Linked DNA regions of Rhodopseudomonas palustris. The protein of the gene in region 2 interacts with the protein of the main gene of each other region in a pairwise test. Links are inferred from orthologs where the notes say so. Each region holds a gene or a part of one and is shown on either strand. Other genes may lie near its edges.

What was found.
Region 1: the proteins of mobA (region 2) and HZF03_RS14640 interact in binary tests that used the Escherichia coli proteins (3 or more experiments, as listed by UniProt). The link is inferred for Rhodopseudomonas palustris from one-to-one orthologs.

What each region holds. Positions count from the first base shown.
Region 1 is NZ_CP058907.1:3,194,624-3,197,786, reverse strand. What follows is about bases 181-3,027. They hold HZF03_RS14640 (molybdopterin molybdotransferase MoeA), read right to left. Parts: upstream 2,287-3,027; coding sequence 1,075-2,286; downstream 181-1,074. Other genes in these bases: arr (NAD(+)--rifampin ADP-ribosyltransferase), read right to left, coding at 2,871-3,027; HZF03_RS14635 (hypothetical protein), read left to right, coding at 2,486-2,827; lexA (transcriptional repressor LexA), read right to left, coding at 188-898. In the rest of the region: HZF03_RS14650 (ComEC/Rec2 family competence protein), read left to right, coding at 1-119; more of arr, read right to left, coding at 3,028-3,163. UniProt on the Escherichia coli protein: Catalyzes the insertion of molybdate into adenylated molybdopterin with the concomitant release of AMP.
Region 2 is NZ_CP058907.1:4,034,889-4,038,202, forward strand. The notes cover bases 166-3,163. They hold mobA (molybdenum cofactor guanylyltransferase MobA), read left to right. Parts: upstream 166-1,353; coding sequence 1,354-1,974; downstream 1,975-3,163. Other genes in these bases: ku (non-homologous end joining protein Ku), read left to right, coding at 166-287; HZF03_RS24505 (DUF6496 domain-containing protein), read right to left, coding at 516-905; HZF03_RS18455 (sulfurtransferase TusA family protein), read right to left, coding at 969-1,226; HZF03_RS18465 (alcohol dehydrogenase), read right to left, coding at 2,084-3,136. In the rest of the region: more of ku, read left to right, coding at 1-165; HZF03_RS18470 (NAD(P)H-dependent flavin oxidoreductase), read right to left, coding at 3,215-3,314. UniProt on the Escherichia coli protein: Transfers a GMP moiety from GTP to Mo-molybdopterin (Mo-MPT) cofactor (Moco or molybdenum cofactor) to form Mo-molybdopterin guanine dinucleotide (Mo-MGD) cofactor.

The DNA.
Region 1 (3,163 bases), 840 kb from region 2 along the record:
GGCCATGGGCTCCAGCGACCGCGGAGGCGATGGACGCCACTGTCTCGACCGGACCTTCCGTCCGTCGGCCCCCGGTCGACGCCACGCCAGCCCCGCAGGATCAAACGGGCGAGGAGTGAGGCCCAAAGGGCGGCGCCTGCAGACGGATTGTTGCGATAGCGATGCGCGGCGTTCGTTGCCGCTCGTCTCAATACTTGCGGTAAAGCCCGATCAGCTTGCCCTGGATGCGGACGCGGTTCGGCGGAAGAATCCGCACCTCATAGGCGGCGTTGGCCGGCTCCAGCGCGATCGAGGCGCCGCGGCGGCGGAAACGCTTCAGCGTGGCTTCCTCTTCGTCGATCAGCGCCACCACGATGTCGCCGGTGTCGGCGACGTCGTTCTTCTGGATCAGGGCCATATCACCGTCGAGGATGCCGGCTTCGACCATCGAGTCGCCGCGAACTTCCAGCGCATAATGCTCGCCGGAGCCAAGCATGTCGGCCGGCACGCTGATGGTGTGACTGCGACTTTGCAGCGCTTCGATCGGAGTACCGGCTGCGATCCGGCCCATCACCGGCACTGCGACGCTGCCGCGATCGTGGTCATCCTCAGCCGGAGTCGGGCTCGGTGGGCGCACCTTGCCGAGATTGCCTTCGATCACGCTCGGGGTGAAGCCACGGCGGCTGTTGCCGGGCATGCCGCCGGTGTCAGGCAGTTTGATCACTTCGATCGCTCGGGCGCGGTTCGGCAGCCGGCGAATGAAGCCGCGCTCTTCCAGCGCAGTGATCAGGCGGTGGATGCCCGACTTCGAGCGCAGGTCGAGCGCATCCTTCATCTCGTCGAAGGACGGCGGGACGCCGGCTTCCTTCAGCCGCTCGTTGATGAATTTCAACAGCTCAAACTGCTTGCGCGTCAGCATCGGCGAATCCCCAGTCGGCGATAATGAGCCGGTTCGCGGTGTGTTTCGGTTCGGGCGACAAGCCCTTGCGAGAGCATGATCGTCGCCGAATCTCGAAAACAAATCATGAACGGACACTATCTGTTCGGGGTGTGTTCCGCAACCTCTTAATCGAGAACCAGGAATTTCACGGGTTGCTATAGCGGGAGCTTAAGGATGACGCAGGGGGAACCGGCCGAGGCGGCCGGCGCGAAAGACGGGCGCACGATCAGCGCTTCCGCCGTCGCCAGCCGCGCCAGCAGCGACGAATCCTGACTGTCGACCGGAGTGGCGACCTGCCGGCCGGTTTCGTCGTGCGACAGCGTGGCGCGCAGATAGTCCTCGCGCTGATCGTTGGCGGAAAGGTCCGCGCCGAGCAGCGCCGGCTCGCGGACGTGCCGCGGCTGGCTCATGCCGCACAGCGCCCGGATCAGCGGCACCATGAACAGTACCGCGCAGACATAGGACGACACCGGATTGCCGGGCAGGCCGATCACCCGCATCGGGCCGAGATGGCCGTGCATCATCGGCTTGCCCGGGCGCATCGCGATCTTCCAGAACGCGATCGCGGTACCCTCGGCTTCCAGCGCACCCTTGACCAGATCGTGGTCGCCGGCCGAGGCGCCGCCCGTGGTGACGAGCAGATCGACGCCGAGATCGCGCGCCTGCCGGATCGCTGCCTGTGTCGCCTCCAGCGTGTCGGCGGCGATGCCGAGGTCGATCACGTCGGCGCCCTCGGCGCGCGCCAGGGCGCGCAGCGCGTAGCCGTTGGAATAGACGATCTGGCCGGGGGCGGGCGTCGTGCCCGGCATCACCAGCTCGTCGCCGGTGGCGAGCATCGCCAGCCGCGGTCGGCGGTGCACCGGCAGGGCTGCGTGGTTCATGCCGGCAGCGAGCGCGAGGTCGCGGTCGCTCAGCCGGTGACCTTGGCGCAGCAGCACCTGGCCTTCCTTGAAATCGATGCCTGTGGGGCGGATGTGGCGGCCGGGTCTGACGGCTTCGTTGACGGTGACCCGGTCACCGTCACGCGCGGTGTCTTCCTGGATCACCACCGCGTCCGAACCATCCGGCACCACGCCGCCGGTGAAGATCCGCAGCGCTTCGCCAGGACCGATGCCGATCGTGGCGGGCCGGCCGGCGGCGATCTCGCCGATCACCTGGAGCGTCGCCGGCGTCGCGGCGACGTCGGCGGCACGCACGGCGTAGCCGTCCATCGCCGACATCGCCTGCGGCGGCTGGGTCCGCAGCGCGGCGAGGTCGCGCGCCAGTACGCGGCGGTAGGCGTCTTCGAGCGCGACCAGCTCGGTGTCGAGCCCGTGCGCACCAGCCAGCACCGCGGCCAGCGCGTCGTCGACCGGCATCAAGGCCATCGGGCTGCTCCCTCGCAGGCGAATTGAAATCGAACCGTCACGGTCCGGCTTTAGGTGGCGCGCGGCGTCCGCGCAAGATCCGCTCGGGCGTCGGTGGCGAGCGCGGCGTCCCGCCGCGTCGGCCTAAATCATTATTGTCGAACCGTCGCCTTCGCCTGTACGACCGGTTCCAGGCATCGAGCGGATGTGGAGCGCGCAGATGGAAGATTTCCCGAAATGGTTCCTGCGGATCATGGTCGTGGTCGGCATCATCGCGTTCGGCTCGGTGTATTGGATGCGCCACGACTGGAGCAAAGGCTGGGCGCCGTCGTTCAACGCCGGCGACTACGGTCCGCCGCCTGCATCCGCACCTGAACCTGCAGCGCCTGCTGCAACGGCCCCGGCCGTTGCGCCGGCTGCGGCTCCGAGCGAAGCCGCGCGGCCCACGGCGGCGCCGAGCGCACAGGCGGGCCGTGCTTCGACGCCGTGCCAGCCGATCGGCCGTACCGCCAAGGGCGAGCTGGTGTATTCGATGGATTGCCGGGCGCTGCCGGCGCAGTAACGGATGCTTGCAGCGTTCTTGCGCGCTGTAGCGGTCTGAAGCGCTAATCGATGATCTCAGCGCCCTCTGCGCTGAGGCGCGCGAGACCGTCCTTCATCTGCTGCACGCGCTCGGGCGAGTGGCCCTGCCACTTGGTCAGTTCGGCGACGATGCGCAGCGGATGCTTCGAGCGATAGGACAGCGTCGGGTTGCCGGGAAACTTCTTGTCGGTGAGGTTGGGATCGTCCTCGAACGGGCCGGTCGGCTCGACCACATAAATCCGCTGCGGCGCATCGCCGGCCGCCAGCTCGGCGCCCCAGATCGCGGCATCCAGCGTGCCGGAGAAATACACCCAGG
Region 2 (3,314 bases):
TCGATACCAAGGCGGCACATTTCGAGCCGAAGAAGTTCAAGGACGAATACGAGACCGCGCTGAAAGCGCTGGTCAAGCGCAAGGCCGCCGGCAAGTCGATCAAGCTCCCCGAACCCGAGGAAAAGGAGAGCAACGTCGTCAGCCTGATGGACGCGCTGAAGCAGAGCCTGGAAGGCGGCAAGTCCGGCGGCAAAACCGGCGAGGCTCACGGCCGCCACAAAGCCTCCCGCTCCTCCGCCCGCCCGAAGGCCCGCCGCTCCACCGCGCGGCAGCGCAAGGCGGGGTGAGGCTGGTTTAGATCGGGTGTCCTGCAATGCTGCTCTGACAGCTTAGGAAGCCTTGCGGGTTTGCCCCACACCGTCATTCCGGGGCGCGAGCGCAAGCTCGCGAACCCGGAATCTCGAAGTTGTTTTCCGGCAGCGCTGCCGAACCATCAGCGCCCTGAATCTCCAGATTCCGGGTTCGCCGCTGCGCGGCGCCCCGGAATGACTCGCGCGATGGTACGTGAAGTCGTCCTACGACGCCTTCTTGCCGGACCTGCGCGATGATGATTTCCGGCCTGACGATTTTCGCGCGGTGGATGACTTCGACGACTTACGCCCCGACGAGGCCTTCGCGCCGATCCGCTTGCTGCTGGACTTGGTGGCCTTCGTGGTCGTCTTCTTCGTCGTCTTGCGGCCGGACTTCGATGCTTTCTTGGCGGAGGTCTTCGACGCCTTCTTGCCGGTCTTCTTCTTTGGCGCCTTCGCCCCTTCGGCGCGGGCTTCCGACAGACCAATCGCGATCGCCTGTTTGCGGCTCTTGACCTTCTTACCCGAGCCGCCGCTCTTCAGCGTCCCGGCCTTGCGCTTCTTCATCGCGCGGCCGACCTTGGCGGACGCTTTCTTGGAATATTTCCGGGCCATGATCTCCTCCCTATGGAACGATGATCAATGATGCCGATCCCCGATGGTTCCTTGGCGGAGCTATCAGTCCCGCTCGCCGTCCACGGCCGGTGCGCTCGCGAGCTTTTCGATAACGAACACGATCACCTCGTCGCTGCGTTCACTCGAGATGATACGATCGCCGGTCTCGCCGATCAGCACTGGAATATCGATCAGCGCCATCGGATCGGTGCAGCGGACTTCCAACAGATCGCCGGCCTGCAGACGCGGCAGTGCCTTGCGGGTCTTCAGCACCGGCAGCGGGCATTTCAGCCCGGTGAGATCGAGAACGGTCTTGGCCATGGCGGCGGACGATGACGAAGCCGCGGCGCGCGGTCAATCGCCTTCGGCCTCGTTCTTATTGCCGAGCCGCGCCATGGTGAGCTAACCACGGGCGTCGCGAAAGTCGCGACGCGGCGCGGAGTGCGCGATGTCTGATGTTCGACCACCCGCCGTGATCCTGGCCGGCGGCCTTGCCCGCCGGATGGGCGGCGGCGACAAACCGCTGCGGGCCATCGCGGGGCGACCGCTACTGGCGCACGTGATCGAGCGCCTCCAGCCCCAATGCGGCGCGCTGGCGCTCAACGCCAATGGCGACTCGGCCCGCTTCGAATCCTTCGGTCTGCCGGTGATTGCCGATGATGTGCAGGGCTTCCCCGGCCCGCTCGCCGGCGTGCTGGCGGCAATGGATTGGGCGGCGGAGCAGCAGCCACGTGCCGCCTGCGTCCTGACCGCACCGGGCGACTGCCCGTTCCTGCCGCGTGATCTGGTGGCGCGCCTCCATCAGGCACGGCTCGACGAGCATGCCGAGATTGCTGTCGCCGCCTCAGGCGGCCATCTGCATCCAGTAATCGCACTGTGGCCGGTAGCGATCCGCGACGCATTGCGGGCCGCACTGATCGAGGACGACATCCGCAAGGTCGAACGGTTCACCGCGCGCTATCCCTGCGCGGTGGTGGAGTGGCCTGTCACGCCATTCGACCCGTTCTTCAACGCCAACACGCCGGACGATATCGCCGAGGCCGAACGCATTGCGGCGGCCGATCAATAGCAGAACGTCTCCCCGTCATTGCGAGAAGCGTAGCGACGAAGCAATCCAGCACCGAGCACGGGGCTGGATTGCTTCGCTTCGCTCGCAATGGCGGAAGCGGTGCGTGCCGCTACGGCGTCAGCACCGCGCGGCCGACCAGCTTGCCCTTCTGCAGATCGATGAGCGCATCGTAAGCCTGCGGCAGCGCCACCTTGGTGACCGGGATCGGCGACACCTTCTTGGCGCGGACCAGATCGAGCAGCTCCTGGGTTTCGGCAAGATTGCCGACATAGCTGCCCTGGATGGTGATGGCGCGCATCGGGATGAACGGCAGCGCCCACGGCGCGCCGCCGCCGAACAAACCGACGATCACCAGCTTGCCGCCCTTGGTGAGACAATCGAAGCCGAGCTGCGCGGTCTGCGGATTGCCGACCAGATCCAGCGCACCGCGCACCGGGCCTTTGGCGATCGCCGCGATCTGCGCCAGCGCGTCCGGCGCGGCGCCGTCGACCGTGCCGAGCGCGCCGGCCTTCTGCGCCGCCTCGCGCTTGGCCGCGTCGATATCGACCATGATGGCGCCCTTGCCGCCCATCGCCTTGAGCAGCTCCAGCGCCATCAATCCGAGTCCGCCGGCACCGAAGATCACGATCGGGCTGTCGAGGCAGAAGTCGAGCTTCTTCAGCGCGCTGTAGGTGGTGATGCCGGAGCACGCATAGGGCGCTGCGGTCACCGGATCGAGCCCATCAAGGCTGAGCAGATAGCGCGGATGCGGCACGATCAGTTCGTCCGAGTAGCCGCCGTCGCAATACACCCCGAGAAACCGCGGCTTCAGACACATATTCTCGTCGCCGGCCTTGCAGACGTCGCATTCGCCGCAGCCGATCCACGGATACACCAACGCGACCTCGCCAATCTTGGCGTCCTTGGCGTCGGGACCGGCGGCGACGATTTCGCCGACGGTCTCGTGCCCCATCGTCAGCGGCAATGCGACGCCGCGATCGGCGAGCGACAACTTCTTGCGGCCGTGGCCGAGTTCGTAACCGCCTTCCCAGATGTGCAGATCGCTATGGCAGATGCCGGCGGCCTTGACGCGGACCAGCACTTGCGTGCCGGTCAGTTCCGGCGTCGGCCGGTTGTCCTCGCTCAACGGTTTGCCGAAATCGGTGACGCGAAAGCTCCTCATGGCGTAGTCTCCCGAGATTGTTCTTGTTTATCGTCGAAGCATGCCACGCCGCCGCACGGCCGTCGATGGCCGGTGCGGCTACGCCGCGCTGCGGAATTCGGCCGTAGTCTTCGCCACCAGATCGGCGATCGGCACGACGCCGCCGATGCCGGACGCCGAATGACCGGCGCTCCAGATA